3 regions of the Kluyvera sp. CRP genome follow, and region 1 is predicted to be linked to each of the others. Evidence: predicted binding sites of a transcription regulator. Region 1 holds the regulator's gene; each other region holds the start of a gene.
What was found. Region 1 encodes PhoB, which activates phosphate uptake and scavenging genes when phosphate is short. Its sites were predicted from a motif close to CTGTCATAAAACTGNCNNAT; they were not measured.
Positions count from the first base shown of each region.

Region 2: the regulator PhoB is predicted to act here: its motif matches at 4,012-4,031, upstream of pstS (phosphate ABC transporter substrate-binding protein PstS).
Region 3: the regulator PhoB is predicted to act here: its motif matches at 4,217-4,236, upstream of uvrB (excinuclease ABC subunit UvrB).

Region 1 covers NZ_CP082841.1:2,334,505-2,342,597, forward strand. Annotated here, with positions in the region: gene mak (fructokinase) at 1-50, shown strand, start outside; gene sbcC (exonuclease subunit SbcC) at 163-3,303, opposite strand; gene sbcD (exonuclease subunit SbcD) at 3,300-4,502, opposite strand; gene phoB (phosphate response regulator transcription factor PhoB) at 4,694-5,383, shown strand; gene phoR (phosphate regulon sensor histidine kinase PhoR) at 5,405-6,700, shown strand; gene brnQ (branched-chain amino acid transporter carrier protein BrnQ) at 7,110-8,093, shown strand, end outside.
Region 2 covers NZ_CP082841.1:1,121,026-1,129,118, reverse strand. Annotated here, with positions in the region: gene phoU (phosphate signaling complex protein PhoU) at 1-134, opposite strand, end outside; gene pstB (phosphate ABC transporter ATP-binding protein PstB) at 149-922, opposite strand; gene pstA (phosphate ABC transporter permease PstA) at 974-1,864, opposite strand; gene pstC (phosphate ABC transporter permease PstC) at 1,864-2,823, opposite strand; gene pstS (phosphate ABC transporter substrate-binding protein PstS) at 2,896-3,936, opposite strand; gene K7B04_RS05195 (fimbrial protein) at 4,103-5,176, opposite strand; gene K7B04_RS05190 (fimbria/pilus outer membrane usher protein) at 5,177-7,720, opposite strand; gene K7B04_RS05185 (fimbrial chaperone) at 7,742-8,093, opposite strand, start outside.
Region 3 covers NZ_CP082841.1:2,707,561-2,715,653, forward strand. Annotated here, with positions in the region: gene bioA (adenosylmethionine--8-amino-7-oxononanoate transaminase) at 1-143, opposite strand, end outside; gene bioB (biotin synthase BioB) at 228-1,268, shown strand; gene bioF (8-amino-7-oxononanoate synthase) at 1,265-2,422, shown strand; gene bioC (malonyl-ACP O-methyltransferase BioC) at 2,406-3,161, shown strand; gene bioD (dethiobiotin synthase) at 3,154-3,831, shown strand; gene uvrB (excinuclease ABC subunit UvrB) at 4,470-6,494, shown strand; gene pmrB (two-component system sensor histidine kinase PmrB) at 6,814-7,893, opposite strand; gene pmrA (two-component system response regulator PmrA) at 7,897-8,093, opposite strand, start outside.

The DNA of each region.
Region 1 (8,093 bases):
ACGGGGATTCCAGCGGGGTTCGCGGGGCGGCGTGGTTGTGGCCGGCGTGATTTAGCCCTCACCTTAACCCTCTCCCAAAGGGAGAGGGAACCGTCTTGTGTTGTTGGTGAGGAAAGCAGCCGTTCTGCACGGTTTTCTCCCTCTCCAGGAGGGAGGGGAACCTCACTCCACGCTAAACATTTTATCCAGTCGGCTATACCCCAGCCCGTTGATTTTCTTCACCTTAATTTGCACCGGAATCCGCTCTTTCATCGCCTCAACGTGGCTGATCACGCCGATGATTTTGCCGCTGGCGTTCAGCGCATCGAGCGCATCGAGCGCGGTATCCAGCGTTTCGCTGTCGAGGGTGCCGAAGCCTTCATCGAGGAACAGTGAGTCAATACGGGTTTTGTGGCTGACCAGATCGGAGAGCGCCAGCGCCAGCGCGAGGCTGACGAGGAAGCTTTCGCCACCGGAGAGCGTGCGGGTATCGCGCACCGCGTCCGCCTGCCAGGTATCAACCACCTCTAATTCCAGCGCATCGCTGGCTTTACGTTGCAGCAGATAACGACCATGCAGGCGGCTGAGCTGTTCGTTGGCGAGCCACACCAGATTATCCAGCGTCAGTCCCTGGGCGAATTTACGGAATTTATCCCCCTCTTTGGAGCCAATGAGCGCATTTAAATGCGCCCAGTCTTCCAGCACGGCATTGGCTTTTTCAATCTCAACGAACAGTGACTGCTGCTGCTGGCGATTGTCGCTGTCCTGCTTGAGCTGCTGGCGCAGTTCGCCCTGGCGCTCGCTGTTTTCGCGAAGCTGGCGGGCAAGCTGCTGAAGCTGTTCCTGCACGTCGGCAAGGCTCAAATCGGCTGTCAGCGTTTCCGGGCGCACGGTCAAATGATGTTGCAACGCTTCCTGTACCTGTGCGGCGAGGGTCTGGCGCTGCTGGTGCTGCGTCTCCAGCGTCTGTTTGAGCTGTTCCAGACGCTGGCGTTCGCCGGCATCCAGTAACGCATCCAGAAATGCCTGTCGGTCCGGGAAGTGCGAGGCGGAAAGCTGCTGGTCGAAGGTCTGTTCCGCTTGCTGAAGACGCCCATTTTCCAGTTTTTCTTGTTGCTGGAGCGTTTGCCACTGGCTTTCCAGCGACACACAGTCATGATGCGCTTGTTGCCAGCCGTCAAGCGAGGCCTGCTGACCGTCGTCGGCATTTTCGGCGGTCGGTAGCGTTTCCAGCAGCGGTTGAATCAACGCCAGCTGCTGTTGAGTGCTCTGGAGCTGCGCCTGCTGCTGTTGCCACTGGGCTATCTCCGTTTCGCGCGCCGTCAGCCAACTGTTTTCATCGCCAGCGTCCGGTTGCGTCAGGCCAAAAGCCGTGAACGATTGATTAAGCGCGGCAGTGCGCTGCTCCTGTTCTTCGCGTAGCTGCGTTAGCTGCGCCTCAAGCTCGCGAAGCTGCTGTTCCAGCGTCAGGCGTTGTTGGTGCTGATAACGCTGCTGTTCGGCGTCATCCTGTGCGGCCAGCCAGCCGTTGATATCGTCAGACGGTTGCAGATCGATATGCAGATGCTGGAGCGTCTCCTGCCACTGGGAGGTAAGTGCTTGCTCCTGCTGAGAAAGCGATGCGAGCTCGTCATTTTCTTTCTGCTGCTGCTTTTGCAGTGTCTCCAGTTGGCCACGCAGCGCCGCGCCGTTTTCGGCCAGCTGCGAAACCTCTTTTTCCAGCGCATCGCGACGTGCTTTGTTGGCGTCCGGTTTTAAAGCCTGATATTCGGCCAGCGCCGGATGGCTGGTGGAACCGCACAGCGGACACGGCGCGCCCGGCTGGAGACGCGCGCGCTCGGCTTCCAGCTTAACGATGGTGTCTTCCAAATCGCAAATGGCCTTAACGTCGGCCAACTGCTGTTTTTTCTCTTTATAGACCAGACGCAGCGGGGTCAGTTCGGCGGTGATTTTCTCCAACTGCTGCTGGCGCTGCAGCTGAGCATCCATCAGTTGCTGTCGGCGGGCGTGTAGCGGGATAAACCGTGCGTGCAGGCTGCTGAGCTGCTGGCGCTGCGGGCGCGACGCCGCGTGTTCGGCAATTCGGGCGGCGACCTCTTCCTGGGTGAGCGTTAGCGTGGAAGGCGGTAGCTGGCTGAGCTGTGCCGCCAGCGCGTTCCGGCGCTGTTCCTGCGTTTGTTGCTGCGCACGTTCCCGCGTCTGCTGAGCAAACGCGCTGCGCCAGCCGGTTAGCTCGCCTTGCCAGCGCTGAATATGTTCATGCGCCTGCAGCCATTGTTGCTGTTGTTGCAGCGATTGCGTGAGCGTGGCGTGCTGGCGTTCCGCGCTGTAACGAATGCGATCTCGTTGGGTACGGGCTGCCTGTAAGCGAGTATTCACTTGCAGAACCTGCGCACGGGTTTTGGCCACCGTGGCGGCCTGTTCCTGCATCTGTGACCAGTGCGGGCGCAGCGCTTCAGCGGGCTGCGCGCGGCTCAGTACGGCAAGCTGCGGCTGCGCCGCTTCCAGCGCCTGCTGGGCTTCTTTCAACGCCAGCTGGGTTTTCTGCTCGTTTTGTTCCAGCTCCGTTCGGCGTGACAGCCATTGCTGATGTGTGAGGGCGATCGCCTGCTGTTGTTGCCACTGCTTTTCATCGGAAGTAAGCGCCTGCAAACTTTGTTGTAGGGACTGTTGCTGCTCTTCGCTCAGCAGTACCACACCGCTAGCCTGGGCCTGAAGCTTATCGAGGTCGTTACGCGCCTGCTTATGTTTTTCAAACACCTGCGCGGAAATCTGGCCGTAGATTTCGGTGCCGGTCAACTCTTCCAGCAGCTCGGCGCGCTCTTTCGGTTTGGCGTTGAGGAAGGCGGCAAACTGGCCCTGTGAAAGCAACATCGAGCGGGTAAAGCGGCCATAGTCCAGCCCGCTCAGCGACGCGGTCATCTCCAGCTTGTCTTTGACCTTATCCGCCAGAATTTGCCCGTCGGCGCAGCGTGCCAGTTCGACGCGCGGCGCCTGTAAATTACCATCCGGCTGGTTGCGCGCGCGGTTCTGGCTCCAGAAGGCGCGATAGGCAACCCCCTGTACCTCAAACTCGACTTCCGCCAGACACTCGGCGGTGTCGCGGGTCATCAGGTCATTTTGTGACTGCGAAACGGTATTGAGGCGCGGCGTCTCGTGGTACAGCGCCAGACAGATGGCGTCGAGCAGGGTGGTTTTGCCCGCGCCGGTGGGGCCGGTGATGGCAAACAGGCCGTTGCTGGCGAAAGGCTCCTGGGTGAAGTCGATTTTCCACTCGCCTTTGAGCGAGTTGAGGTTTTTCAGGCGCAGGCTGAGAATTTTCATGGTTGTTGTTCCTCGCCAAGGCTGTTTAGCGTTTCGTTAAACAGCGTTTGCAGGCGTTGCTGCTGCGGTTCCTCAAGCGTTTCCAGCGCCAGGCGGCGTTGGAACACCTCTTCAATACTCAGCTCGCTTAGGGTTTCACGCGTCTGACTTTCCAGAATGCGCTGGCGCTGCTCGCGGCTGCGGCGCACCAGCAGGACCTCGACCGGTAGATCGTCGGTGATGGCCTGGATTTTACGTTGAATGTCATGCAGATATTCGTCGCTGGTGATTTCGATATCGAGCCACGTGGTGGCCTCGGTATCGGTTTTCTCCCACGCCGCGAGCTGGGCGCTGATGCTGTCGAAATCGCCCTTGATCACCGCCAGCGCTTGCGTGATGGGGACGGTTAGCGGGGTCACTTCCGCCAGCTTGCCGTCGCTAAAGGTCACCAGATTCACGCTTTTCGCTTTGCCGGTTTCGTCAAAGCTTAACGGGAGAGGCGAGCCGCTGTAGCGGATATGCTCGCTGCCGCCGATTTTCTGCGCCCGGTGAATATGCCCCAGCGCGATGTAATCGGCTGGCGGGAAATTCTGCGCCGGGAAAGCATCCAGCGTGCCAATATAGATATCGCGCACCGCGTCGCTTTTGCTGGCGCCGACGGTGGTCAGATGGCCGCTGGCGATAATCGGCAGCGTCAGGTTGTCGCGTAGCTCGCAAGCCTGTTGATACTGCTGCTGATAGTAATCAGTGATGCTTTCCAGTACCTGACGTACTTTTTCATTGCCAGAAAGCCCCGCCTGGCTGGTGATGATGTCGCGCGGACGCAGAAACGGCACCGGGCAGAACACTGCGCCGGGCGTGCCGTCGCGCTGATTCAGAATAAACGGCGCGTGGCCGGCGTTGGCAATCACCGTGGTGTTGAGGAATGACAGAATATCGCGCGATTCGTTAAGTGTCGCCACCGAGTCATGGTTGCCCGCCAGCACTACCAGATGGCAGCCCGTTTGCTGAAGATTGACCACAAACCGGTTATACAGCTCGCGCGCATAGCTTGGCGGCGAACCGGTATCGAAGATGTCGCCCGCGACGATAATCGCGTCTACGCGCTCCGCCTCGGCGGTGGTCAGCAGCCAGCGCAGAAAGGCATCGTGTTCGGCCGCGCGGCTCTTGCTGTAGAAGTTCTGGCCGAGGTGCCAGTCCGAGGTATGGATAATGCGCATAGCGATTCCGTAAGAAGTGACGTAAAGTTGATTATAAACATTCACCTACGCTGGGGTCGATGAGCGCGTATGGCGCGTGTCATAAACGGTTAAGCGCGATCATCAAACGGTCATGTTTATCATAAAACTGTCATAAATCTGACGCATAATGACGCCGTATATAATACTGATGTCTAAAAACAGGGCAAATAATGGCAAGACGTATTCTGGTCGTTGAAGATGAAGCGCCAATCCGCGAAATGGTTTGTTTCGTGCTGGAACAAAACGGTTTTCAGCCGGTAGAAGCGGAAGATTACGATACCGCAGTGAGTAAACTGAATGAACCCTGGCCCGACCTTATTCTGCTCGACTGGATGTTACCGGGCGGTTCGGGGCTGCAATTTATTAAGCATATCAAACGTGAAGCCTTAACCCGCGATATTCCGGTGGTGATGCTAACCGCCCGCGGTGAAGAGGAAGATCGAGTGCGCGGCCTGGAGACGGGCGCGGATGATTACATTACTAAGCCATTCTCGCCGAAAGAGCTGGTCGCGCGCATTAAAGCCGTGATGCGGCGTATTTCCCCGATGGCGGTGGAAGAGGTGATCGAGATGCAGGGCCTGAGCCTCGACCCCACTTCCCATCGCGTGATGACAGGTGAAAATCCCCTCGATATGGGGCCGACTGAATTTAAGCTATTACACTTCTTTATGACTCACCCGGAGCGCGTGTACAGCCGAGAACAGCTGCTGAACCACGTCTGGGGCACTAACGTGTATGTGGAAGACCGCACCGTCGACGTTCATATTCGTCGTTTGCGTAAGGCGCTGGAGCACAGCGGCCACGATCGTATGGTGCAAACCGTTCGCGGTACGGGCTATCGTTTCTCTGCCCGATTCTAATTTTTGACAGGAGAGTGACGCGTGCTGGAACGGCTGTCATGGAAAAGGCTGGCCCTGGAGCTGCTATTATGTTGTCTCCCGGCTGTCGTACTGGGACTGATTTTTGGTTATCTGCCGTGGTTTTTACTGGCGGCAGTGACCGGCCTGCTGATCTGGCATTTCTGGAATCTGTTGCGTTTGTCGTGGTGGCTGTGGGTCGATAGAAGTATGACGCCGCCGCCGGGTCGCGGCAGCTGGGAGCCGCTGCTGTACGGGCTTAACCAGATGCAGTTGCGTAATAAAAAACGTCGCCGCGAGCTGGGAAATCTGATTAAACGATTTCGTAGCGGCGCCGAGTCGCTGCCAGACGCCGTGGTGTTGACCACGGAAGAAGGGGCGATCTTCTGGTGTAATGGCCTCGCCCAGCAGCTGCTGGGGCTTCGCTGGCCCGACGATAGCGGGCAGAACATCCTCAACCTGCTGCGTTACCCCGAATTTACCCAACACCTCAAAAAGCGCGATTTTCTCAAGCCGCTGCATCTGGTGCTGAATAACGGTCGCCATCTGGAAATCCGCATTATGCCGTATACCGACCGTCAGCTGCTGATGGTGGCGCGCGACGTGACGCAGATGCACCAGTTGGAAGGGGCACGGCGGAATTTCTTCGCCAACGTTAGCCACGAGTTACGTACGCCGCTCACCGTGCTGCAAGGTTATCTGGAGATGATGCACGAGCAGGTGCTGGAAGGGAAAGTGCGTGAAAAAGCGCTGCACACCATGCGCGAGCAGACCCAGCGCATGGAAGGGTTGGTCAGGCAGCTGTTAACGCTGTCGAAGATTGAAGCCTCGCCGACGCTCGCGCTGAATGAAAAAATCGACGTACCGATGATGCTGCGGGTGGTCGAGCGTGAAGCGCAGACGCTGAGCCAGCAGAAGCATCAGTTCCGCTTTGAAGTGGATGAAACGCTGAAGGTGCTGGGCAATGAGGATCAACTGCGTAGCGCGATGTCGAATCTGGTCTATAACGCCGTCAATCATACGCCGGAAGGCACGTTGATTACGGTGCGCTGGCAGCGAGCGCCGCACGGGGCGCTGTTTAGCGTCGAAGATAACGGGCCAGGTATCGCGCCAGAGCATCTGCCAAGGCTGACCGAACGCTTTTATCGCGTGGATAAAGCGCGCTCCAGGCAGACCGGCGGCAGTGGGCTGGGGTTAGCGATTGTGAAACATGCCGTCAGCCACCACGACAGTCGCCTGGAGATTAGCAGTGAAGTCGGCAAGGGATCGTGCTTTAGCTTCCTGCTGCCGGAACGTTTAATTGCCAAAAACAGCGACTGATCGCCAGCTTGTCATCTTAACTTTCCACAGACCAGCCCCGGCTGGTCTGTTTGCTTTGCAGTCAAGGAAACGCTGCCTGATTAACGAACGTCTGGTTGTTTTTTGTTCGCATGATTAGCCGGATGTTTTTCTTAAATCCAGTTAATAAGTCTGGCTATTAATTGAGTATCAATATAATCATCTGGTTTTGCGATCCCGTGTTGCTTTAAAACGTTATAAGCGTTTAAATTGGCCCCCATACGGTCGTAAACAGACTGTTTATACGCGGTAAATCAAAAAACTATTCTTATTTACTCCGCGAAGGGAGCATATCCCTCTGAGTTTATCGTTGGTTTGCTCTGTATCATTCCGCTGAATCCATTGCGATAAATTTGTTTTACAACACCACATCCACAGGCAGTAGTTACATATGACCCATCAATTAAAATCGCGTGACATCATCGCTCTGGGCTTTATGACCTTTGCGTTGTTTGTTGGCGCAGGTAACATCATTTTTCCTCCTATGGTTGGTCTGCAGGCCGGTCCTCACGTCTGGACCGCGGCGATTGGCTTTCTGATTACTGCTGTGGGTCTTCCGGTGCTTACCGTGGTCGCGCTCGCAAAAGTGGGCGGCGGCGTTGATAGCCTGAGCACGCCAATCGGCAAAGTGGCGGGCGTGCTGCTTGCCACCGTCTGCTACCTGGCGGTTGGGCCGCTGTTTGCTACGCCGCGTACCGCGACCGTCTCGTTTGAAATTGGTATTGCGCCGCTGACCGGTAGCGGTGAGCTGCCGCTGTTTATCTATAGCCTTATCTATTTTGCGCTGGTGATTCTGGTCTCGCTGTATCCGGGCAAGCTGCTCGATACCGTCGGCAACTTCCTGGCGCCGCTGAAAATTCTGGCGCTGATTGTGCTGGCCGTTGCTGCGGTTATCTGGCCCGCAGGCCCGATCAGCCATGCGTTGGATGCCTATGAAACCGCCGCGTTTTCTAATGGTTTCGTTAACGGTTACCTGACCATGGATACGCTTGGCGCGATGGTCTTCGGGATTGTTATCGTCAATGCCGCGCGTTCTCGCGGTGTGACGGAAGCGCGTTTACTGACTCGCTACACTATCTGGGCTGGCCTGATGGCCGGCGTCGGCTTGACGCTGCTGTATCTGGCGCTGTTCCGCCTGGGTTCTGACAGCGCGATTCTGGTCGATCAGAACGCCAACGGCGCGGCCATCCTGCATGCTTACGTTCAGCACACTTTCGGTGGTGCCGGGAGCTTCCTGCTGGCGGCGCTGATCTTCATCGCCTGTCTGGTGACCGCGGTTGGCCTGACCTGCGCTTGTGCCGAGTTCTTCGCTCAGTACCTGCCGTTCTCCTACCGTACGCTGGTGTTTATCCTTGGTTTGTTCTCAATGGCGGTA
Region 2 (8,093 bases), 1.2 Mb from region 1:
TTGTGCATCGCGGTAATGGCATCAGAAAGCTGCTGCTCAACCATGCCGCCCATGGTCATCACCTGGGTACGAATGCTCTCCAGTTCTGCGTTGAACTGGCCGGAAATATGTTTATTAAGGTTCAGATTGTCCACAACGCGCTCCTGAATCAACCGTAACGACCGGTGATGTAATCTTCTGTTTGTTTCTTCGCGGGCTTGGTGAACAGATCGTCCGTGTTGCTGAACTCAATCAACTCGCCCAGGTACATAAACGCCGTGTGGTCGGAACAACGTGCAGCCTGCTGCATGTTGTGGGTAACGATAACGACGGTGTAATCCTCTTTCAGCTCGGTGATCAGCTCTTCGATACGCCCGGTGGAGATCGGGTCAAGGGCTGAACACGGCTCATCCAACAGAAGCACTTCCGGGCGAATCGCGATACCGCGCGCGATGCACAGACGCTGCTGCTGACCACCAGAGAGAGAGTACCCGCTCTGGTGCAGTTTATCTTTCGTTTCATTCCATAATGCGGCCTTGGTCAAGGCCCACTGCACGCGTTCATCCATGTCGGTACGCGACAGTTTTTCAAACAGACGCACGCCAAAAGCAATGTTGTCGTAGATAGACATCGGGAACGGCGTCGGCTTCTGGAACACCATCCCAACCTTGGCGCGCAGCAGCGCGATATCCTGGGTGTTGGTGAGAATATTGTCGCCATCCAGCAGGATTTCGCCTTCCGCCCGCTGCTCCGGGTACAGCTCAAACATCTTGTTGAAGGTACGCAGCAGCGTTGATTTACCACAGCCCGACGGGCCGATAAACGCCGTCACCTGGTTTTTGGCGATATCCAGGTTGATGTTCTTCAGGGCATGGAATTTGCCGTAGTAGAAGTTCAGGTCACGAACTGAAATTTTACCCGGTGTTGTGTTAACCATACTCATCTCAATCTCTTCCTCATCCAGCGCCGCCGTCGTTGGCCGCGCCGTAAAAAATTAACCGTGTTTCTTCTTCGCGAAAATAACGCGCGCCAGAATGTTCAGCAGCAATACGCACAGCGTGATAATCAGCACCCCGGCCCAGGCCAGTTGCTGCCACTCCGCAAACGGGCTCATCGCAAATTTAAAGATGGTCACCGGCAGGTTGGCGATAGGCTGCATCATGTCGGTGCTCCAGAACTGGTTCGAGAGCGCGGTGAACAGCAGCGGCGCCGTTTCACCGGCGATACGCGCAATAGCCAGCAGGATACCGGTCATAATTCCGGAGATAGAGGCTTTCAGCGTAATCGCGGAGATCATCTTCCACTTCGGCGTACCCAGCGCATAAGCGGCTTCACGCAGGCTATCCGGCACCAGCTTGAGCATGTTTTCAGTGGTACGAATAACGATCGGTACCTGCAGCAGCGCCAGCGCAATCACGCCCGCCCAACCGGAGAAGTGCTGCATTTGCGCCACGACGATGGTGTAGACGAACAGGCCCACGACGATCGACGGTGCGGAAAGCAGAATGTCGTTAATAAAGCGAATGACTTCGGCGAGCCAGGATTTACGGCCATACTCGGCCAGGTAAATACCCGCCATAATGCCCAGCGGCGTACCAAACACGGTCGCCCACAGAATCAGCAGGCCGCTGCCCGCCAGGGCATTCGCCAGACCGCCGCCTGCGGTATTTGGCGGTGGCGTCATTTCGGTAAACAGCGCCAGGGACATCCCGTCTATACCACGAGTGATGGTCGCCATCAGGATCCACACCAGCCAGAACAGGCCGAAGATCATGGTCGCCATCGACAGCGTCAGCGCGATACGGTTCTTCATGCGGCGTCTGGCCTGCATTTTGCGACGGGACTCAGCCAGCGCAGCGGTGTTTTGCATTTCCAGCGTTGCCATTAGCGTGCCCCCTCATTCTTCGCCAGACGCATAATCATGAACTTCGATGCCGCCAGCACGATAAAGGTAATCGCAAACAGGATCAGACCCAGTTCCATCAGCGCAGAGACATGCAGGCCGGATTCCGCTTCGGCGAATTCATTCGCCAGCGCGGAGGTAATGCTGTTACCCGGCATATACAGAGACGCGCTGTCGAGCTGGTAGGTGTTGCCGATGATAAAGGTGACCGCCATGGTTTCACCCAGCGCGCGGCCCAGGCCGAGCATCACGCCGCCGATCACGCCATTTTTGGTGAACGGCAGAACGATACGCCAGATAACTTCCCAGGTGGTGCAGCCAATGCCGTAGGCCGACTCTTTCATCATCACCGGAGTTTGTTCGAATACATCACGCATTACGGCGGAGATATAGGGGATGATCATGATGGCGAGGATAACCCCCGCCGCCAGGATACCGATACCAAAGGCCGGGCCGGAGAACAGCGCGCCGACAAACGGGATGTTAGAAAGGATATTGCCGACCGGCTCCTGGAAGTAGGTCGCGAACAGCGGCGCGAAGATAAACAGGCCCCACATGCCGTAAACGATACTGGGAATGGCCGCCAGCAGTTCAATCGCGATACCTAATGGGCGTTTAAGCCAGTTTGGCGCCAGTTCGGTCAGGAAGAGAGCGATGCCGAAACTCACCGGAACGGCGATCAGCAGGGCGATAACGGAGGTCACGAGCGTACCGTAAATCGGTACCAGCGCGCCGTAAATGTCGTTAGGCGCATCCCACTCTTTGGTCCACAGGAAGGCGAAGCCGAACTTCTCCATACTGGGCCACGAGGAGATAACGAGAGAGACGATAATCCCGCCCAACATCAATAGCACAATCAGCGCAGCCAGTCTTACCAGCGCGCTGAATATCATGTCACCCTTTTTACCCGGTGGGTTAAAAGCAGGCTTAGTTGCAGCCATAAATCACTCTTTCCAGTTTAAAATCCGCCACGACATTTACAGCTGCCCGGCGTTCCCGCCGGGCGACCGTCATCAGTACAGCGCTTTACCGCTGCTGTCTTTTACGTTGGTCTTCCATGCAGCACGAACCTGCTCAACCACGCTTTCCGGCAGAGAAGCATAATCAAGCTCGTTCGCCTGCTTGCCGCCGTTTTTGTATGCCCAGTCAAAGAACTTCAGCACTTCAGCGCCCTGCTCAGGTTTCTTCTGCTCTTTGTGCACCAGGATAAAGGTGGTGGAGGTAATCGGCCACGCGTTGTCACCCTTCTGGTTAGTCAGGTCCTGCGCGAAAGATTTGCTCCAGTCAACGCCCTTAGCGGCGTTAGCGAAGTTGTCTTCGGTTGGGCTAACCGGTTTGCCGTCGGCAGAAACCAGTTTGGTGTAAGCCAGGTTGTTCTGCTTAGCGTAAGCGTATTCAACGTAGCCGATAGAGCCTGGCAGACGCTGTACGAACGCCGCGATACCGTCGTTGCCTTTACCGCCCAGGCCGGTCGGCCAGTTTACGGTAGAGCCCGCACCAATTTTCGATTTCCACTCTTCGTTCACTTTCGCCAGGTAGCTGGTGAACACGAAGGAGGTACCGGAACCGTCAGCACGACGCACAACGGCGATGTTCTGAGAAGGTAGCTTAACGCCTGGGTTCAGTTTGGTGATGGCTTCGTCATCCCACTTCTTGATTTTGCCCAGGTAGATGTCGCCCAGCGTTTTACCGTCAAGCACCAGCTCGCCGGATTTCAGGCCAGGAATGTTAACGGCCAGCACCACACCGCCGATGACAGTCGGGAACTGGAACAGGCCTTCCTGAGCCAGTTTTTCGTCAGACAGCGGTGCATCGGATGCGCCGAAATCGACGGTGTTAGCGGTAATTTGTTTTACGCCACCGGAGGAGCCGATACCCTGGTAATTGACTTTATTACCGGTTTCTTTGTTGTAGGTATCCGCCCATTTGGCATACACCGGCGCAGGGAAAGTTGCACCCGCGCCTGTCAGACTTGCCGCTGCAAATGCAGAGAAAGCGCTCATCGATAAGGTCGCGGCGACAACAGTTGCGACAGTGGTACGCATAACTTTCATAATGTCTCCTGCAAGAATCCGTAAATGATTGTTTAGTGGCTACGAGGAGCAAAATAGGACAATCAGGTGACAGTTATATGTAAGGTTTATGACAGTTTGATGACACAGAAAAATCAGATGTAACAGAAGTGAAATTTGAGCGGCCGCGAAGGCGGCCGTGAGGGGTTTAGTTCTTGATTTCCATAGTAATCGTAGCGTTTGCGCTAAATGTACCTGGCTGCGGGCGGGTTCCCGTCGCACTGGCAGGCGCGGCGAAAAAATTAAACTCGCCATTCTCCACGCCCAGACGAGAGCGGGTTCCCATGTCGGTTTCCATCCGCCCACCGTTCACATCCACTTCTTTATTATATTCATCGTAAACTTTGATACCGACATCGGCATTCGTCGTCTCAATGACGGTTGGCAACGATCCCACCTGTGTGGCATGTAATGAAACTTCCACATCCTGCCCGGAAGACATCCCCGTACAGGAGACAGAAACCGATATCGGTACTTTCCGATCCGTCAACGCCGCCCCTGGCGTAGAGGAAAATGCAGAGGCAGGGATTTTACTAAAATCAACTTCAATCACCTGGCCACCATTAATGGTACATTCCTGGGGCGCAGTAATATCACCAGCAATATACACATCCGCCAGGGGTTGTGACTCGTCAATGGCTACAGTGGAACTTACGGTACCGTACAAACGGGCAATCAGCGTTTGTGGAATAGTGATCGTACCGATGAAAGGTTCGTTGATGTAAAAATAGATCGTTGCTTTGGTGCCACTATCAAAGGTTATGCCGCCGGCTAATGTATTGCATTTATAATCTTCCGGTGGAGAATTCGGTTGATCGGTAAAGGGAGCATTAACAAATCCACGCCCATAAATTTCAATAGATAACCCTACATCAAGATATTCATCAAGGTTGTAATAGCTCACACCAGACCGCTTTGCGGTAGCCGTTAATGCCGAACTCATCTGTGCTGTATAATAAAGATTACTCAGTGAGCCTGTTGTTCCGGTTCGGCATTCACACTTACCCGGATATCTGTCCGAGTTAGAGGTTTCATAGTTAACTGTTGTTCCTGCCCTATTTTGTATTGCTGTTATCGTTTTACCATAAAATGGCAGCACACTGTGGTGAGCGCCATTGGTGGCAGTGCACATCCCACTGTTAGCAGCCCATGCCGGTATAGAAGCGATGACTCCGGCGCTCAACAATCCCAGGAACATTACTTTTTTCATCATTAATTCCATTTAATGGCACTCCACACCAAGCTGCATTAACTCGGCATTCTGTGGCTTATTGTTCAATGAATATTTAGCGGTACATTTTTCTGCGACATTATTTCCCCAGGTCAGCGTAAACGCCCCCGACTCCGGCATCCCCGACAAATAGAGTTCGCCATTATCGCCAACGATGCCGGTCACCGTTCCCGAATCGAGCTCCGCCGACGCCATTGCGCCAAATGGCGCAGGCTTGCCATTTGCCTGAGTCACATTAAACAGCACACGATAACCAACATGCGTCACAAACGCCGCTTTCACTACCGCGCCGCGCGTTGGGACCAGGTTCACCACGGTGTTATCCAGCTCAATATTGGCTTTGGCAAAATAATTACTGTCAATCGCCACACGGTTTTCATCGTAAGGGTTGAGCTGCGTTTTCACCGTATACCCACGCCAGTCGGTAGAGACCCCGGTCGCATTTTCAACCGATAGCCCATCTGCACCCGGCGCTTCCACCAGCGCGACCGTTTCCCCCAACTCCTGAGAGAAGGTTACGCCGTCGCCATGAACCAAAATACCGCCACGCGCGCCATAATTCAGGCGCTGCGAATCACGGCTCCAGGCGTAGCCGCCGTTTACCGAACCATAAGTACCGTCATATCCCATACTGGCATTACCACTGTAGGTATCTTCCGGCGTACTCATCCATGATTCCTGTACGTTATAAGAGAGGTTGTTCCCTTCCAGTAACGTACCGCCGACGCCAGCCTGCATCGTGCTGTCGTTATGGTTGTTCTGCGTCATCGAGTAGTTGACGTAGCTATTTTCCATCCAGCCGGAGAGCGGAATAGACACCGATAACATGAAGACCTGTTCATGATTGTTGTCGTCGTTGTTATCATCATCGTCATAATGGTCATTGCCATAATAACGGTTGATGGAATCGGTGTAGTTCCACGACACATTCCAGGATATCTGTCGCCAGTTATTGCTGTAACCCAGTTGAACCAGGCGTTCAACTTCATCGGTCTGCCAGTATTCCTGGCGACTGACCGTCAGATAAATATTCCCCCAGCCGCGACCAAACGACTGCGTCCAGGTCCCTTCTACACGGCTTCGTCGGTTACCGGTCACCCAGAAATCAGAACTATTATCCTGTCGAGACACCCATTCATCGAGGGTGTAGTAGCCTTCTGTTGAATAGCGATACCCCACCAGACGGAAATTCGTGTCGGTATCATCAAAACGTTTGGAATACAGAAAACGGTATGACTGGCCGCTTTCATCATCGCCATCATCAAAGTGCGAGCGCGCATGAGTCATATCAACGGATACGGCGCCAAACGATCCCATATCTTTACCCATGCCGAACGCTGCGGAGGCATAGTCATTCGCTATCTGCGTCCCACCATAGAGTGTGAGGCCCCACGGCAAACCACGCAGCACCTGCGCCTGAATAACATTGGGAGTAAATCCGCTTTCATCGCGCATTTCCCCCACGCTGATATCAAAGTCAGTCTGGCCTTCACGTTTGAGAACCGCCAGTGATGCATATGGCTGGATAAAGTGCTGCTCGCTACCATCCTCTTCTTTGATGGTCACATCGAGGTCGCCGCCGCCGCTGGTAGTGTTCAGATCGGTGATTTCGAAAGCGCCCTGCGGCACTGCCGATTGATAAATGACATATTTATTCTGTCGGATAATCACGGTGGCATTACTTTTCGCCACCCCGCGCACCACTGGCGCAAAACCATTCTGACTCGACGGTAACATATCGTCATCGGTGTATAACCTGACACCACGGATCTGGGTGCCGTCAAACACATCACTCGCTGTCCAGGTGTCGCCGACCATAATCTGGCTGCGCAGCGCGGCAATATCCCGCTGGACGTAACTACTAATTGAATGGTATTCCGTATTGCTGCCCGTCGCGCTCAGCGTGCTGTAGTTACGCAACCGCCAGGCGCCCAGGTTAATTCCGTTACGCAAGTTCAGATAATAAGTATCATCCTCTTCGGAGTCGTAATTCGACTCCATGGTATGCGTGCCGGAAAAATCATAGTTGACCATCATCGCGTTAATGCCCTCATCCCAACGGGAGGGGCTGATGTAGTCATACGCCGCAGTATTCAAATAAATCTGTGGAATGGAAATATTTAGCGCTAACTTATTGGCATCAAATGACCAGATAGCACCATCAATTAATGGAACAGGATTTACACAAGCTTTATTATCGACAGTCTGCAATGATTTTACTGCATCAACTTTGACACCATACGAGGATAAAGCATCCTTAATAGCGACAAAACAGGGATGTAGTTCAGCATCTGGTTTATCCTGCACAAATTTGACATCCCGGCGCTCAAACAGCTTCCCGTTAACGATAATATCGACCTTATAATCGCCAGGCGGGAGCGTATTCGAACGGTTGAACTGACGAATATCAACATCGACCGGATGATCGATTTCTAAAAGCTTTGGATTAAACAGACTGTCTCTGGCAAAAGCATGGGTAGCAACTCCCAGACAGGCGCTCGAAACCAGCGCGAGACAAAGACGCGAACGCATCATCGAGATATCCTTATCGGGAGGTTAAAGTGCTTGTTTTACTGGTTCGCTAATCGCGCCATAATCATTAATAAAGCGCCAGACTACAGAATGACCGGAAACGCCTGCAGGTAAATCCAGCGTCAGTGTTTCAAAAGGGCGAATCATATTAAGAGGAATGTTTTTACCATCAATAACAACGTCCATAATATTAATATGGATAGGGCTTTTATTCTCCACTACCAACTGGCTACCTTGCTTATGCCATTTGACTTTTGCAATAGCTTTTTCTGGAATTAAGTTGATGCCGGCTGGACGCCAGAATAATTTGATTCTTGTTTTAATGGCAATTTCCAGCGTACTGGTATCTTTTTTATCACTTGATGGCGGAATATTT
Region 3 (8,093 bases), 370 kb from region 1:
CCGTCGACCAGACGCTCGCCGCTGGCAAGCTGCAGCTCGCAGCCCTCGGCGGAAACCACTGGATAAACCGGTAACGGTGCGGTCATGGAGGTGTAGGGATGCCAGATATGGCGGCTATCGAAGGCGAGATCGTCCGTTGTCATAATCGACTTGTAAACCATTTTGAAAAGTTTTAGGTTTACGAGTATAAACCGAACCGAAAATTAACAAAACCCCCGGAGAAGCCAATGGCTCACCCTTTACGCTGGACAATGTCGCAGGTCACCGCTCTTTTCGAAAAACCGCTGCTGGAACTGCTGTTTGAAGCGCAGCAGGTCCATCGCCAACATTTTGACCCTCAGCAGGTACAGGTGAGTACGCTGCTGTCGATTAAAACCGGCGCCTGTCCGGAAGACTGCAAGTACTGCCCGCAGAGTTCACGCTACAAAACCGGGCTGGAGAGCGAACGCCTGATGGAAGTGGAACAGGTGCTGGAATCGGCGCGCAAAGCCAAGCAGGCAGGCTCCACCCGTTTCTGTATGGGCGCGGCATGGAAAAACCCGCACGAGCGCGATATGCCGTATCTCGAGCAGATGGTACAGGGCGTCAAAGAGATGGGGCTCGAAGCCTGTATGACGCTCGGAACGCTCTCTGACAGCCAGGCGGCGCGTCTGGCCTCGGCGGGGCTGGACTACTATAACCACAACCTCGATACCTCTCCGGAGTTCTACGGCAATATCATCACCACCCGCAGCTATCAGGAACGTCTTGATACCCTGGATAAAGTGCGCGAAGCCGGGATTAAAGTGTGTTCCGGCGGGATCGTCGGGCTGGGGGAAACGGTTAATGACCGCGCCGGTCTGCTGCTCCAGTTGGCCAATCTGCCGACGCCGCCGGAAAGCGTGCCGATCAACATGTTGGTGAAGGTCAAAGGCACACCGTTGGCCGATAACGAAGACGTTGATGCCTTTGATTTTATTCGCACGATTGCCGTGGCGCGTATCATGATGCCGACCTCGCACGTGCGCCTGTCCGCGGGGCGTGAGCAGATGAACGAGCAGACCCAGGCAATGTGCTTTATGGCGGGCGCTAACTCCATCTTCTACGGCTGCAAGCTGCTGACGACGCCAAACCCGGAAGAAGATAAAGACTTACAGCTGTTCCGCAAGCTGGGGCTGAACCCGCAGCAAACCACGGTCACCGCCGGAGACAACGAGCAGCAGCAGCGTCTCGAACAGGCGCTGATGACGCCGGATACCGACGATTATTACAACGCGGCGGCGGTATGAGCTGGCAGCAGCGAATCGACCGCGCTGTCGCTGAACGTCGTGAAGCGCAGGCCTTTCGCCAGCGCCAGCCGCTGGCGCAGGGGGCTGGGCGCTGGTTGATGTGCGAAGGACGCCGTTACCGCAATTTTTCCAGCAACGACTATCTGGGCCTCAGCCAGCACCCGCAGGTGATTCGTGCCTGGCAGGACGGGGCGGAACGTTACGGCGTCGGCAGCGGCGGATCCGCGCATGTCACCGGCTACCACCAGGCGCATCTGCGCCTGGAAGAACAGCTGGCGGACTGGCTCGGCTATGACCGCGCGCTGTTGTTTATCTCCGGTTTTGCCGCCAATCAGGCGGTGATTGCTGCACTGGCTGGACGCGAGGATCGTATCGCCGCCGACCGCCTGAGCCACGCATCGCTACTTGAAGCGGCAACCCTCAGCCCCGCGCAGCTGCGGCGTTTTCAGCATAACGACCGCCATCACCTTGCCCGGCTGCTGGCTGCCCCCGTCAAAGGGCAACAGCTGGTGGTGACGGAAGGGGTGTTCAGTATGGATGGCGACAGCGCGCCGCTGGCCGAGGTCGCCGCCGCGGCGCGTGCCGCCGACGCGTGGCTGATGGTCGATGATGCGCACGGTATTGGCGTAGTCGGTGAAAATGGACGCGGCAGTTGCTTTCAGCAGGGCGTTAAGCCGGAGCTACTGGTGGTGACGTTCGGCAAAGCCTTTGGCCTGAGCGGCGCGGCGGTGCTTTGCAGCCAGGCGGTCGCCGACTATTTCATCCAGTTCGCCCGTCATCTGATTTACAGCACCGCGATGCCTCCCGCCCAGGCGCAAGCGTTACAGGCGGCGCTGGCGGTCATTCAGAGCGATGACGGCCAACAGCGCCGCGACATTTTGACCCAACACATTGCTGATTTTCGCCGTGGCGCGCAAGGGCTGGCCTACGCGCTGAGCGGCTCGCAGAGCGCCATTCAACCGTTGATCGTCGGTGATAACGCAGACACGCTGCGGTTAGCCGAACGCTTGCGTGCGCAGGATTGCTGGGTCACGGCTATTCGTCCACCGACGGTACCCGCGGGCACCGCGCGTTTGCGTCTGACGCTCACTGCCGCGCATGACGCGCAGGACGTTGCTCATCTGCTGGAGGTTTTGCATGGCGAGCGTGGATAAACAGGCGGTCGCCGCGGCGTTTGGCCGCGCGGCGGCGTCTTATCAACAACACGACGAGTTACAGCGCCTCAGCGCCGCGCAGCTGCTGTCCCAGCTGCCGGCGCGGGCGTTTTCCCGCGTACTCGATGCCGGCTGTGGGCCGGGGAGCTACAGCCGCTACTGGCGCGAGCAGGGCAGCCACGTTACCGCGCTGGATCTCTCGGCGGAGATGCTGCGACAGGCGCGTCTACAGCAGGCGGCGGATGCGTATCTGCTGGCGGATATCGAGGATATACCGCTACCTGGCGGCGGCTTCGATTTAGCGTGGAGCAATCTGGCTATTCAGTGGTGTAGCGATCTGCATGCAGCGCTGGCTGGCCTTTATCGTCAGCTCGCCCCCGGTGGCACGCTGGCATTTACCACGCTGACGGCGGGTTCGCTGCCGGAGCTTAACCAGGCGTGGCAGGCTCTCGACAGCCATCCGCACGCCAATCGCTTCCTGCCTGAAGCGACGCTGCGCGAGGCGCTGGCGGCCTATTCTGGCCATGGGATGGCGACCACCATCACCCTTTCTTTTCCCGATGCGCTGAGCGCGATGCGCTCGTTAAAGGGGATTGGCGCAACACACCTGCACCAGGGGCGCAGCCGCCAGCCGCTCACCCGCGGCAGGCTCCAGCAGCTACAGCTGGCCTGGCCGAGGCAGGAGGGGATTTGCCCGCTGACCTACCATCTTTTCACAGGAATCATCACACGTGACTGAACGTTTTTATGTAACCGGAACCGATACGGAAGTCGGGAAAACCGTTGCCAGCACCGCACTATTGCAGGCCGCACGCCTGCTGGGCCGTCGCGCCGTGGGCTATAAGCCGGTAGCATCGGGCAGCGAAATGACCGATGAGGGGTTGCGCAACAGCGACGCGCTGGCGCTCCAGCGTAACAGCGCGCTGCCACTGCGTTATGAAGAGGTGAACCCGTATACCTTTGCGGAACCCACGTCACCGCATATTGTGAGCGCCGATGAGCAGCGGCCTATTGAGGCTGGCGTGCTATCGGCGGGTTTGCGTGCTTTAGAAGCGCAGGCCGACTGGGTGCTGGTGGAAGGCGCTGGCGGCTGGTTTACGCCGCTCTCGCCCACGCTGACGCTCGCCGACTGGGTTCGCGACGAGCAACTGCCGGTTATTCTGGTGGTGGGGGTGAAGCTGGGTTGCATCAATCATGCCGTGCTAACCGCTCAGGCAGTACAGCAGGCCGGGCTGCGGCTGGCTGGCTGGATTGCCAATGACGTCGTACCGCCGGGGCGCCGCCATGCCGAGTATCTGAGTACCCTCCAGAGAATGCTGCCTGCCCCCCTGCTGGGCGAAATTCCGTGGCTTGGCGAGTCGGTCGACGATCGACCTCTTGGCGGCTATCTCGATTTGAGTCTGTTATAAACCCCTTTTTTTATTCTGATTTTTCTCTCGCGGGTTATCTTCATTCGTAAGCGATAACCCGCAGAAAACGTAAGGAAAAAGCACGCCGTTATGGATAAAACACGTGCGCCTTTTCGCTGATACATATCAAAATTGGCGAGAAAATATTTTTTTGATTTCACGTTGACAGGAAGTTGCGCAAACCGCCGGGTGGCGAGGGATAGGGGCTAGCGGCAGTTATCCACTATTCCTGTGGATAACCCTGTGTATTAGAGTTAGAAAACTAGCGGTAAACGAGAGAACATGCGGCCTGCGCCTGAATTGATGCGAAAGGCGGCTTTTCTATCTTTTTATTAATAATCAACAAGATAAATAAAAGCAATGGCGTAATAAAAAGTGCTGCGGATTGCCATAAAACTTTCATGACCGATATTGACAAATGTTAAAAGAGAAAAAGTTCTGGGGATAACCCGGTTCAACTGGTGTTTTAAGTTGTCAGAGGATAAATTTTCGCCTGTGACGCATGCCGCAACCTGTTTTGCTCAAAATACGATAATAGATTACTGTTTTTATATCCAGTATTTTTTATTGGCAATTTGGCAGGCGGCGAGTAGAATTAATCTCCAGCCCGACCCATCCGTTATCAGGTAGCGTTGCCCATGAGTAAACCCTTTAAATTACATTCCGCGTTCAGCCCTTCCGGCGACCAGCCGGTAGCCATCTCACGTCTGAAAGAGGGGCTGGAGGACGGTCTCGCGCACCAGACGCTGCTGGGCGTTACCGGGTCGGGGAAAACCTTTACTGTGGCCAACGTCATTGCCGATCTCCAGCGTCCGACGATGGTGCTGGCGCCGAACAAAACGCTGGCCGCGCAGCTCTATGGCGAAATGAAGGCATTCTTCCCGGAAAACGCGGTGGAGTATTTTGTCTCCTACTACGATTACTACCAGCCAGAAGCCTACGTTCCCAGCTCCGACACCTTTATCGAAAAAGACGCCTCGGTGAACGAACACATTGAGCAGATGCGTCTGTCCGCCACCAAAGCACTGCTTGAGCGCCGCGATGTCGTGGTGGTGGCCTCGGTGTCGGCGATTTACGGCCTGGGCGATCCCGATCTCTATTTGAAAATGATGCTGCACCTGACGGTCGGCATGATTATCGACCAGCGTTCAATTCTGCGCCGCCTGGCTGAGCTACAGTACACCCGCAACGATCAGGCGTTCCAGCGCGCGACCTTCCGCGTACGCGGCGAGGTGATTGATATCTTCCCGGCAGAGTCTGACGATCTGGCGCTGCGCGTTGAGCTGTTTGATGAAGAGGTCGAGCGCCTCTCGCTGTTCGATCCGCTAACCGGGCACGTCGAGTCGACCATTCAGCGCTTCACCATCTACCCGAAATCGCACTACGTCACGCCGCGTGAGCGCATTGTCCAGGCGATGGAAGATATCAAGGTTGAGCTGGCAGAGCGCCGCAAGGTGCTGCTGGAAAATAACAAGCTCCTCGAAGAGCAGCGTCTGAGCCAGCGTACTCAGTTCGATCTTGAAATGATGAACGAGCTTGGCTACTGCTCGGGCATTGAAAACTACTCACGCTTCCTGTCCGGGCGCGGGCCGGGCGAGCCACCGCCGACGTTGTTCGATTATCTGCCGGCTGACGGCCTGCTGGTGATTGATGAATCGCACGTCACCATTCCGCAAATTGGCGGCATGTACCGCGGCGACCGGGCGCGCAAAGAGACACTGGTCGAGTACGGCTTCCGTCTGCCGTCGGCGCTCGACAACCGCCCGTTGAAGTTCGAAGAATTTGAAGCGCTGGCGCCGCAAACCATCTATGTTTCGGCAACGCCGGGTAACTATGAACTGGAGAAATCCGGCGGCGAAGTTATCGACCAGGTGGTGCGTCCAACCGGCCTGCTTGATCCGTTGATTGAGGTACGCCCGGTGGCGACTCAGGTGGATGATCTGCTGTCAGAAATTCGCAAGCGCTCGGTTATCAACGAACGCGTGCTGGTGACAACCCTGACCAAACGCATGGCGGAAGACCTGACGGAATATCTCGAAGAACACGGTGAGCGCGTACGCTACCTGCACTCTGATATCGACACCGTTGAACGTATGGAGATCATTCGGGATTTACGTCTGGGCGAGTTTGACGTGCTGGTGGGTATCAACCTGCTGCGTGAAGGCCTGGATATGCCGGAAGTCTCGCTGGTGGCGATTCTCGATGCCGACAAAGAGGGCTTCCTGCGTTCGGAACGTTCGCTGATTCAGACCATTGGCCGTGCCGCGCGTAATATCAACGGTAAGGCCATTCTCTACGGCGACAAGATTACCCCATCAATGGCGAAGGCGATTGGCGAAACGGAACGCCGTCGCGAGAAGCAGGAACGCTACAATGAAGAGCATGGCATCGTGCCTCAGGGGCTGGTGAAAGACGTTGTCGATATTCTGGCGATGGGCGAGGGGCTGGCGAAAACGAAAGCGAAGGGGCGCGGCAAGTCTCGTTCTGCCTCGCCAATCGTTGAGCCAGACGTGAAAGCGCTGACGCCGAAAGCGCTCCAGCAGCAGATTCAAACGCTGGAGGCGCAGATGCTGAAACACGCTCAGAACCTCGAGTTTGAAGAAGCGGCAGAAATTCGCGACCGTTTGCATCAACTGCGTGAACTGTTTATCGCAGCGTCGTGATCCGCAGCGAAAATATCGAGTCGGCCTGATAAGCGTAGCGCCATCAGGCCGTTCGGCTCATTTGCCGGATGGCGGCGCAAACGCTTTATCCGGCTTATGGGGGGGTGTACCAGGCTCTATTTATCTGAGTTGCGGCGGCCATCACGATCCCGCTATCCGCCTTAATGTTCACTTAATCTATTCTGCTGATACTATCCTTAAAATCATTAGGGGTAGCGTCATGTCGAATCTGAATTTCCAGCAGTTATTTACCTTACTCGTCTCCGTTGCCATCGTTGCCGGTTTCCTGAGCCACTGGCTGTTGAGCTACTGACTTCTCTTAGCGCTTTGTCGGCAAAAACTCTACCCATGCCCGCGTCCCGGTTGTGTTTTCGCGGTTTTGCAGGAAGAACGCCGCTTCATGCAGCTGGGCGATGCGCGTCACGATGCTAAGCCCGAGGCCAATGCCGCCATAGCGGCTGTCCATGCGCACAAAAGCCTGGCTCAGCTCGCCTACCTTCGATTCATCAATTCCTGGCCCTTCATCTTCCACAATCAACATTGGTTTGCTGTCTGCGGCCAGCGACAGCGTAATGGTGGTTGATTTTGGGCTGTAGCGATGTGCATTCTCTACCAGGTTACGAACCATCAGGCGCAGCAGCGTCGCATCACCGGCAACGGTTACCGTGGGTGTCGGCTCGGCAATGACTAACTTCTGCGCTCGCACCTCCAGCATCGTTTCCAGCTCGTCCTTAAGCGGTTCCAGCACATCACTCAGCAAATTCACCTGCTGATAGCTTCCCGCTGAAAAGGACTGGCCGACCCGCGCCAGCAGTAGCAGTTGCGCAACGCTTTCAGTCATCTGATCCAAACGCTGAATCAGCGGGGCAAGGCTCAGTTTCTGCGTTTTCTCCAGCAGCTCCAGATGCAGCTTTAACCCCGCCAGCGGAGTACGTAGCTCATGGGCCACGTCAGCGGTGAACAGGCGTTCCCGGTCGAGCGTTTGGGTCAGGTTTTCCACCAGTTGGTTGATGGCTTTGGTGACCGCTTCAACCTCAACGGTGGTTTGCTGTAGGTAAATGGGCTGTAAATTCCCCGGGGTACGGCGATCCAGCTCTTGCTGTAGGTCAGCCAGAGGGCGGGTGATACGTTTGACCGCCTGTAGACACAAAAACAGCGCTAGTCCGATGATCACCACGCTTGGCACCAGCAGGCTGGCAATCGCTTCACGAACTTCGTGGCGGATATGTTTCACGTTGTTGTGGTTGTTGAGCAGCATCGCCACTTCCAGCTCGATTTGCTCTTTGCTCTCATGCCACAGCCAGAACACGCTGATAAGCTGGAATACGATCAGAATCAGGCCAATCGCCAGCAGCAACTGGTGGCGCATTGGCCATTGGCGAACGGAGAATAATGCCATGGGTTACTCCGTTGGGCTGGAATTAACCAGCTGGTAGCCAAAGCCGCGCACGGTGCGAATACGGGCCTTACCCACTTTGTCACGCAGGTTGTGGATATGCACCTCCAGCGTGTTGGTTGCCGGTTCATTATCCCAGTTGTAGATATCGTTGTAGAGAATCTCGCGGTGCACCGGGCTGCCAGCCTTGAGCATCAGGCGGG